Regions from separate parts of the Aquamicrobium sp. NLF2-7 genome, predicted to be linked through region 3. Evidence: predicted binding sites of a transcription regulator. Region 3 holds the regulator's gene; each other region holds the start of a gene.
What was found. The regulator LexA, encoded in region 3, represses DNA repair genes until DNA is damaged. The targets are predictions, from matches to a motif close to TGTTCNNNNTGTGTTCNG.
Positions count from the first base shown of each region.

Region 1: MIC97_RS05035 (UvrD-helicase domain-containing protein) is a predicted target of LexA. The motif match lies at 1,285-1,302, and genes of this name have one in related genera.
Region 2: MIC97_RS15230 (glycosyl transferase family 2) is a predicted target of LexA. The motif match lies at 1,152-1,169, and genes of this name have one in related genera.
Region 4: ssb (single-stranded DNA-binding protein) is a predicted target of LexA. The motif match lies at 1,053-1,070, and genes of this name have one in related genera.

Region 1 covers NZ_JAKSED010000001.1:1,022,380-1,024,582, forward strand. Annotated here, with positions in the region: gene MIC97_RS05030 (glucose/quinate/shikimate family membrane-bound PQQ-dependent dehydrogenase) at 1-1,155, opposite strand, end outside; gene MIC97_RS05035 (UvrD-helicase domain-containing protein) at 1,343-2,203, shown strand, end outside.
Region 2 covers NZ_JAKSED010000001.1:3,099,030-3,101,232, forward strand. Annotated here, with positions in the region: gene MIC97_RS15225 (PA0069 family radical SAM protein) at 1-1,078, opposite strand, end outside; gene MIC97_RS15230 (glycosyl transferase family 2) at 1,197-1,805, shown strand; gene MIC97_RS15235 (diphosphate--fructose-6-phosphate 1-phosphotransferase) at 1,924-2,203, opposite strand, start outside.
Region 3 covers NZ_JAKSED010000001.1:636,204-638,406, reverse strand. Annotated here, with positions in the region: gene MIC97_RS03185 (ComEC/Rec2 family competence protein) at 1-360, shown strand, start outside; gene lexA (transcriptional repressor LexA) at 697-1,416, opposite strand; gene glp (gephyrin-like molybdotransferase Glp) at 1,528-2,203, opposite strand, start outside.
Region 4 covers NZ_JAKSED010000001.1:256,352-258,554, reverse strand. Annotated here, with positions in the region: gene ssb (single-stranded DNA-binding protein) at 415-951, opposite strand; gene uvrA (excinuclease ABC subunit UvrA) at 2,181-2,203, shown strand, end outside.

The DNA.
Region 1 (2,203 bases), 390 kb from region 3:
GTTCGCCGTATAGGTCTCGCCGGCGCCGAGCGGCTCGGTGCGATCGGGATTGCCCGGATCCCACGCCCACACGACAGCGCCCGAGCGCGCGTCGAAGGCGCGGATCACGCCGGACGGCTCTTCCGTGGAGTAATTGTCGTTGACCGCGCCGCCGACGATGATCTTGTCGCGCGCGATCAGCGGCGCCGAAGTCGAATAATAGTAACCCGCCTTCGGATGCGGCATGTGCTCCATCAGGTTCACCGTACCGGCATTGCCGAATGACGGACAGATCTGGCCGGTGGCCGCATCGAGGGCGATGAGGCGCGCGTCGGAAGTCGGCAGGTAGACGCGTTCCGCACAGGCTTCGCCGGCAGCGATCGACGCATCCTTGTAATAGGAAACGCCGCGGCAGGTCTGGTGCTGGCGCTGGTTCTCCGGGCCGATCTTAGGATCGAAGCGCCACTTTTCCCTGCCCGTCGCCGCATCAACGGCAATGGCGAGGTTGTGCGGCGTGCAGATGTAGAGATTGTCGCCGATCTTGAGCGGCGTCACCTGATAGGTGGTTTCGGTGACGTCGCTGGGCAGGCGCACATCGCCGGTCTGGTAGGTCCAGGCCAGTTCGAGCTTGTCGACATTTTCGACCGTAATCTGGTCCAGCGGCGAATAGCGCTGACCATAGGGGCTGCGCCCGTAGAAGTGCCATTCACCCGCCGGGAAGTTTGCGCCAAGGGCGCCCTCCGGCGTCACCTTGTCCGTCGGCAGGGTAGCGGCAATGTCGTAGGGATCGGTGGTCATGGAATATCCGGCGACGCCGAGCGACGCCAGAACCACGAGGATCAGCGGCGCACGGCCGTCCGTGCCGGAAAGCCTGCGCCATATGACCGGCATCAGCAGCCAGATGGCCAGCAGCACGAGCAGGCCGCCGCGCGCGCCGAGCGACCACCAGTCAAAGCCTGTCTCCCATATGGCCCACACGAGGGTCGCCAGCAGGAAGGCGGCATAAAGCCAGAGCGCGGCCATGCTGCGCCGGTAAACCAACCATGCCGCAATCAGGAAAACGGCGCCGGCAACGGCATAATACCAGCTGCCGCCAAGCGTGATCAGCCATACGCCCCCTACGCCAAGCCAGGCGCCGAACAAGGCGAACAACAGTGAAGTGATGATGATGGCCAAAGCTGATCCCCCAACTTCGAGTGCCGGAATGCGTAATCAGGGATAATGGCGCAGGCGCCGCAATGTTCCCTGCATCAACAGGCTTTCCTTGCAGGCGCGCGCCGACAGGGCTAAGCCATGCTCAGAAAACAGAACAAAACGGCGACACTTCTGGTCTTTCGGGACCGAATCACTACATTCGGGAACAATGTCCGGCTTTTCCGACGATATGCCCTTCTTCGATGAACCGGGCGCGCGACCTCCGGCTGCCTCCGGCAGCGCCGGTGCGCCGTCCGGCATAGCCGCGCGTGCCATGGCCGCGCGACAGGCGCAGAACGGCCCGCCCGACTATCTCAAGGGGCTCAACCCTGAACAGCGGCAGGCGGTGGAAACCACCGAAGGGCCCGTGCTGGTTCTGGCCGGCGCCGGCACCGGCAAGACGCGGGTGCTCACCACCCGCATCGCCCATATCCTTGCCACCGGTCGCGCCTTCCCCTCGCAGATCCTTGCCGTGACCTTCACCAACAAGGCCGCACGCGAGATGAAGCAGCGCATCGGGCTGCTGGTCGGCGAAGCGGTCGAAGGCATGCCTTGGCTCGGCACCTTCCACTCCATCGGTGTAAAGATATTGCGCCGCCATGCGGAACTGGCCGGGCTGCGCTCCGATTTCAGCATTCTCGACACCGACGACGTCATCCGTCTCATCAAGCAGCTCATTCAGGCCGAAGGTCTGGACGACAAGCGCTGGGCGCCGCGCACCTTCGCCCAGATGATCGATGGCTGGAAAAACAAGGGCCTCGGCCCAGAGGAAATTCCCGAAGGGGATGCGCGTTCGTTCGGCAACGGGCGCGGCCGCGAGCTCTACCGCGCCTATCAGGAGCGGCTGACGACGCTGAACGCCTGCGATTTCGGCGACCTGCTCCTGCACCCGATCCGCATCTTCCGCGCCCATCACGACATTCTGGCGGAATACCACAAGCGCTTCCGCTACATTCTGGTGGACGAGTATCAGGACACCAACACCGCCCAGTATATGTGGCTGCGTCTTCTGGCCCAGCGTCCTCGCGCC
Region 2 (2,203 bases), 2.5 Mb from region 3:
TGAGGCCAAGTTTTTTGGCGGCAATCTCGAAACGCCGGCCGATCTGCCATGCGTAGGGGCCGGCACCTTTCATGCGCTTGCCCCATTCCGCGTCATAGTCCTTGCCGTCGCGCATGGAGCGGATCAGGGACATGACGTGCCGGTAGCGGTCCGGATAGTTGCGCAGCAGCCAGTCCTTGAAGATGGGCGCCACTTCCAGTGGCAGACGCAGCACCACATAGCCGGCCTCGCGTGCCCCGGCGGCGCGCGCCGAGTCGAGGATGCGCTCCAGTTCCTGATCGTTGAGCCCCGGGATGATCGGCGCCACCAGAACCGATGTCGGGATGCCCGCATCCGCAAGCTGCCGAATGGTTTCCAGTCGCTTGGTCGGCGTCGCCGCGCGCGGTTCCATCGTGCGGGCCAGCCTGCGGTCCATGGTTGTGACCGACAGGGCCACCTTGGCAAGGCCCCGCTGCGCCATGCGCGCCAATATGTCGATGTCGCGGGTGACCAGCGCCGACTTGGTGACGATGCCGACCGGATGGCCGCGCGCCTCCAGCACTTCCAGTATCTCGCGCATGATCCGGTACTGCTTCTCGATTGGCTGGTACGGATCGGTGTTGGTGCCGATGGCGATGGTGCGCGGCGTATAGCCTTCCTTCGACAGTTCCTTGTCCAGCAGGCGCGCCGCATCCGGCTTGGCAAACAGCCTGGCCTCGAAATCCAGCCCCGGCGACAGGCCCATATAGGCATGGGTGGGGCGTGCGAAGCAGTAGACGCAGCCATGCTCGCAGCCGCGATAGGGGTTCACCGAACGGTCAAAGGAAATGTCGGGGGAGCTGTTGCGGGTGATGATTGTGCGCGGCCGTTCCACCTGAACTTCCGTCTTGAACGGCGGCAATTCCTCGAGGCTTTCCCAGCCATCGTCGAACACATGGCGGCTGACCGGCTCGTAGCGACCGGAGGGATTGATGCCGGCAGCGCGCCCGCGAGCCCTGTCGGGCCGGAGGCGCAGGCCGCTCTGCTCTATCATCGCATTGGCCATTTCGCTGCGTCCCGTTCCGAAAGCTGCAACATCCGCCTGCACGATTGGTTCCATCCTGGCCTTCTCCCAAGAGGTGGGCTGAGACTGTCGAATCTCTGTTCTCATGAAATTATTCCTATCCCAAAATGAGAACAAATCAAGAACTTTGTTATGCGAACCGGGCCGGACCGACTTGCAACTGGCGCTGTTCCAGCCTGTGGGCTATCAGGCGTTTATGCTCAGCGTCATCATCGAGACATGCAACGACGAGGAAGCTCTGGCACGGACGCTCGCTTCGCTGGTGTCGGGTGCGGTGGAGGGGCTGGTGCGTGATGTCGTCGTCTGCGATCTGGGCTCCGGCGACTCAACACGTCAGGTCGCGGAGCATGCAGGTTGCGTGTGGACGACAGGCGGCATCGCCGATGCCGTCAAAACGGCGAAAGGCGACTGGCTGCTGCTGCTGGAACCGGGCGCGCGCCTGCTCGGCGACTGGACGGAAGCAGTGGCTGTTCACGCAGCCCGCTCCGGCACGGCAGCGCGGTTTTCGAGAGACCGGTCAAGCCGGGCACCCTTCCTCGCGCGCATCCTTTCACGGCCGGGGCCTCTGGCGCAGGGGCTGCTTCTGCCACGCAGGCAGGCCGTGGTGCTCGCGCGGCACGCAGACAGCGCCGCAGCACTCGCAAGAGGGCTCTCGCTGAAAACCCTGAGGGCTGCGATCCTGCCGGCAGCCCGCAAGGAGAAGAAGCGCGACGGGCTCTACTCCAGAGCATCGGACCGCAAAGTGGAGTCCGGTTTTCGGTGATTCCGATGCTCTCTCAGTAACTCAGATCGTCCTTTGTGCGTCCGAATGGACGCACGGCGATCTGGCAGGACGGTTGCGCGTTGAGCTGTCAGGCCATGAGGCGCAGGCTCCGTCGTTGCTACACGAAGGGCTGTCCGACCTTGTGCTTCGCCGGCACCAGCCGCTTCAGATAGGCATGGCCTTCTTCGGAAAGCCGGTTTTCCTGCCGGTGCAGGAAGCTGTCCGGCATGTGCCGCGTCTTGCCGGCAACATCGGCGAGCGGAACTTTGGCGAGGACCGTGCTGCCGTCATGCTGAAGCGCAACCGAGCCGCTGCCTTCGCCCGCAACCTGCACCGCGAAAGCGCCGGCTTCGAAGGCTTCACGGGCATCTGTCTGGCTTATGGAGCCGACATTGCCG
Region 3 (2,203 bases):
GCGGGTATTGCCGCCAAAGCATGTGCCCATGCAACAGTCATCGTGATCGAGGACGCGATGATGCGTAACCCGTGCCGAAAATCTCAGGCAATTGTGGTGACCCGTCGGGAGCTGGCGAAAAAAGGAAGTGCCGAAGTCCATCTGGAAAAGATCGACACTGCTTCTGGTGTTCCAGCCGGAAATTCATCACCAATCATCGGAGAGCCGCAGGTGCGCTTCGCCATCGAAGGGGATTATCGGCCATGGCACACCCAGCGCCGATATTCGCGGGAAGCACGTGGCTTGCCGCCTTATGAGAGAAAAGTCGCCGCAGTACCTGCGGAAACGCCTGTTCTCTCCGCCCCGGACAAGATCGAATAAGCGATAAAGACAGGGCGTATCCGGAACGGTTTCCGCATCGTAAGGCAGGTCTGCTTCTGCGGGTTGATCAAATGCAGATCCAGTTACGCAGGAAAATCGACCATCGTGACAGATAGTTCGATAGGCCGCTCGCCTACGCAGCCAAAATCTGCTCACCGATCGTACAGGCCGTAAAGTGCCCTTCAGCTATCTTCGATCAACGTTTTGAGAGCGCTCAAACAGCGACCTCAATATTTCGATCATTTCCTCAGGATGTTGTTTTAAGATGCTGATAAACAATGTCCCTCAGAACGGATGGAAGGCAAAAAATCCGGTTCGCTCCGTTTCATTTCCGGATCAGTAACGGCGGATCAATCCGACCAGCCTGCCTTGTACCTTGACGCGGTCGGGTCCGAAAATCCGGGTTTCGTAAGCCGGATTGGCGGCTTCAAGCGCGATGGAGGCGCCTTTGCGACGGAACCGCTTCAGGGTTGCTTCTTCCTCGTCGACGAGTGCCACGACTATATCGCCCGGGGTGGCTGTATCGCCGTTGCGGATGATGACGGTATCGCCATCGAAAATGCCGGCTTCGATCATGGAGTCGCCCCGAACTTCGAGGGCATAATGCTCGCCGCCCGACAGCATTTCCGGCGGCACCGAAATGGAATGTGTCTTGTGCTGGATCGCATCGATCGGAACACCCGCAGCGATCCGCCCCATCACGGGGATGGAAACCGCCGAGGCGCTGTCATCCTCGTTGCTGGCGACCTGCGGCTTGCGAACATCCTTTGCCGGCTGCCCGAGGCTTCCCTGAATGACGCTGGGTGAAAATTTTCGCGCACTGTTCAGACCGGGGGCAATGGAATCTGGCAGGCGCAGCACTTCCAGCGCACGCGCACGATTGGGCAGGCGACGGATAAACCCACGTTCTTCCAGTGCGGTGATCAGGCGATGGATGCCCGACTTCGAGGCAAGGTCCAGCGCTTCCTTCATTTCGTCGAAAGAGGGCGGAATGCCACTCTCCTTCAACCGCTCATGGATAAAGAGAAGCAATTCATGTTGCTTGCGCGTCAGCATAGGTTCCCCCGGCAGCGGCGAATCCAGAATCGGAAAACAAACCCGGAACAAACACTATATGTTCCAGTTGTGTTCCGCAACCGCTTAAAATCAGAACGACCGGGGACAGCTTCAGCCGATCATCATCAACTGGCAGGGATCGCCGATTTCCGATGCCGGCTGGAATGGGGCGCGTATGACCAGTCCCCCTGATGCGGCCATGGTGCGCAGCATGGATGAATCCTGCACACCGAAGGGCGTGGCAATCAGCTGGCCGTCGCGTTCCTCAATGGCTGCACGGACAAAGTCCTGCCGATGGTCGTTGGCTGAAACCGGTGCCCCGAGCATCGCTGTCCTGATGTCCTGACGGAAAGGCCGGCCGCCAAGGCGTGCGAGCAGAGGTTTCAGGAAAAGCTGCGAGCAGACGAGGCTCGCCACGGGATTTCCGGGCAGGCCCAGACATCTGATGTTGTCCATTCTGCCGAACATCAGCGGCTTGCCGGGCCGCATGGCGATCCGCCAGAAGTCGAGCGTCATGCCCTCGCGCGTCAGAACCTTGTGAACGAGATCGTGATCGCCGACGGAGGCTCCGCCAGATGTGACGATGACGTTCGCACCGGCCGCAACAGCCTGTTTCACGAGCGCCGAGATTGCATCCTCGCGATCTGGCGCGATGCCGAGATCGATAACATCGGCGCCCACGGCGCGGGCCGCGGCTGCGATGCCATAGCTGTTGGATGAAATGATCTGACCCGGTCCCAGTTCGCTTCCCGGCAGGCGCAGTTCGTCGCCGGTGGCGATGATGGCG
Region 4 (2,203 bases), 380 kb from region 3:
CCGGGATGGCATGCGCCGGAACATTGAACGCCCGGTCTTTTTATTTGTCCCCTATCCCAGTCGAAACCGGACAGTAAATCAAGTCATCTAAAGTCGTGGTCCAGCAAACGTCATGCCTCCCAAGAATCGGATCATGCGCGGACCTGATGATCACCGGAACTTCCGTCTTAGGATATTAGGTCCGCATGCCCTTGTTTTTCTAAACAATTTTATAAGAACAAGCTTTTCCGCGCTGGTCAAATGACGGCTGGGCATAGTTTCCCGACTGTCGCTGATCCAACAGAATGAAAAACGCCGCGCGGCCTTTCGGTCGGCGGCGTTTTTCTGGTTTTGATCTCAGTCACCCAATCCCGGAGTCAGCCCCTCAGGCCAGTCGTCACGCCTTCGGGCATGGCTCAGTTTGCCGGCCGCCGATCAGAACGGAATTTCGTCGTCGAGGTCGCGCGAGCCGCCACCGCCCATTCCGCCGCCGCGCGAGCCGCCGAAATCGCCAGAGCCTGACTGGCCGAAATCGGAACCGCGCCCACCACCACCACCACCGCCGCCGCCGGAATAACCGCCGCGATCGTAGCCGACCTGACCGCCGCCTTCACCCTGCCCGCGCGCGTCGAGCATCTGCAGTTCACCGCGGAACTTCTGCAGCACGATCTCTGTCGTGTAGCGCTCCTGACCGTTCTGGTCCTGCCATTTGCGGGTCTGGAGCTGGCCCTCGATGTAAACCTTCATGCCCTTCTTCAGGTACTGCTCGGCCACCTTGGCAAGGTTGTCGTTGAAGATGACGACGCTGTGCCATTCGGTTTTCTCCTTGCGCTCGCCCGACATCTTGTCGCGCCAGCTTTCAGAGGTGGCAATGCGCAGGTTGACGACCGGATCGCCGGAGTTCAGGCGCCTGATTTCCGGATCAGCACCCAGATTGCCGACCAGTATGACCTTATTGACGCTGCCCGCCATGACGCTGTCTCCACGCTCGTCCTGAATTCGAAGTCGCTTACCTTACAGTCTGTCGCACCGTTTGGCCCGCGCGGTCCTGCTGTTTCCCCAAAAGGTTTTTTTGTTCTCCTTTTGTTCATTATTTTTCAACCAATGTCAATGCCGATTGGCGCTCTGGCACACGTCCCTGTGAACTATAAAGGAAAGCAGCGCTCTGGAAGAGCCCTCCACATCCGCTTATATCAGGTTCATGAACCACGTTTCAGCAGCCTTCCTCTGCGCACTGCCCGTGCTTGTGGCTGCCAGCCCGGCCCTTTCCGGCAGCAGGCAGACACCGGCGACAACGCCCGCTCAGACGAACACCGACCTGCCCGGCGTGGACCGCAGCTTCAGCATTGTAACGCCTTTGCCGCCCGAATCGGACGATACGCCCCGTCCCGGCCAATTCGGTCAGTTAAGGGTCGGGAATTTCGATGTGAAGGTTTCAGGCAAACTCACCTTCGATGTCGGCGTTGGCAACCTGCCTCCAGCCAAACGCTGAATTTCAGCCGAAAAAACTTCTTCAGGGGCGACAAAGCAGCAGTCTGCTCTTCATGCCTTCAAAAAAGACAAGCTCCTGACGCTGGCATTGCAGCATCAGGAGCTTTTTATGGGCTTTCCCATAATGCCGGGAGCATTTTACCGGCTTTTCCTCGGATGCTTCGCGGCGTTCAACCGACGATCCGACTAAAGTCTCTGATTTTCGGGGAACGGCCAGGCTCCGGCTTCATGATGAAAATCTTCACCTGCCAGATGGCTGACCGCGGTTCCGCTCAGGCGCGAAACCAGTTCGAACTGTCAGGTGGGGTCATACCTCGCTCCTTCTGTTCGTTTCCACGCATGATCGAAAGCACTTCATCCGCAGGCGCACCATCCATCCCGCGACTTTTCGCAGATGCCACGCGCCTTCCGGAGATCAGCCCCGTAAGGCGATCGGCTTCCGTTTCTGAAATCTGGCGCTTCTGTTACCTCACGTCAACCGCCCAAAGCGCCAGCAGCCAAAATGTGAACTTTGTAACAGCATACGCGCCCTTTATGTCAGGAGGCTGTTCATTTTTTGTTCTTTTCACTTGCCTGCCCCGCTGAAAGACGCGTAAACCCTCAAACGGAAAGTCGCGGCATCTCTCGAAACCGCGCAGGAACGACCTATATTCGCGGAGGACGGGCAAGCCCGCCATTCCGAAACATCCAGTCGAGGCGGCGGAGCGGCCATGGCCGACCATAAGTTTATTTC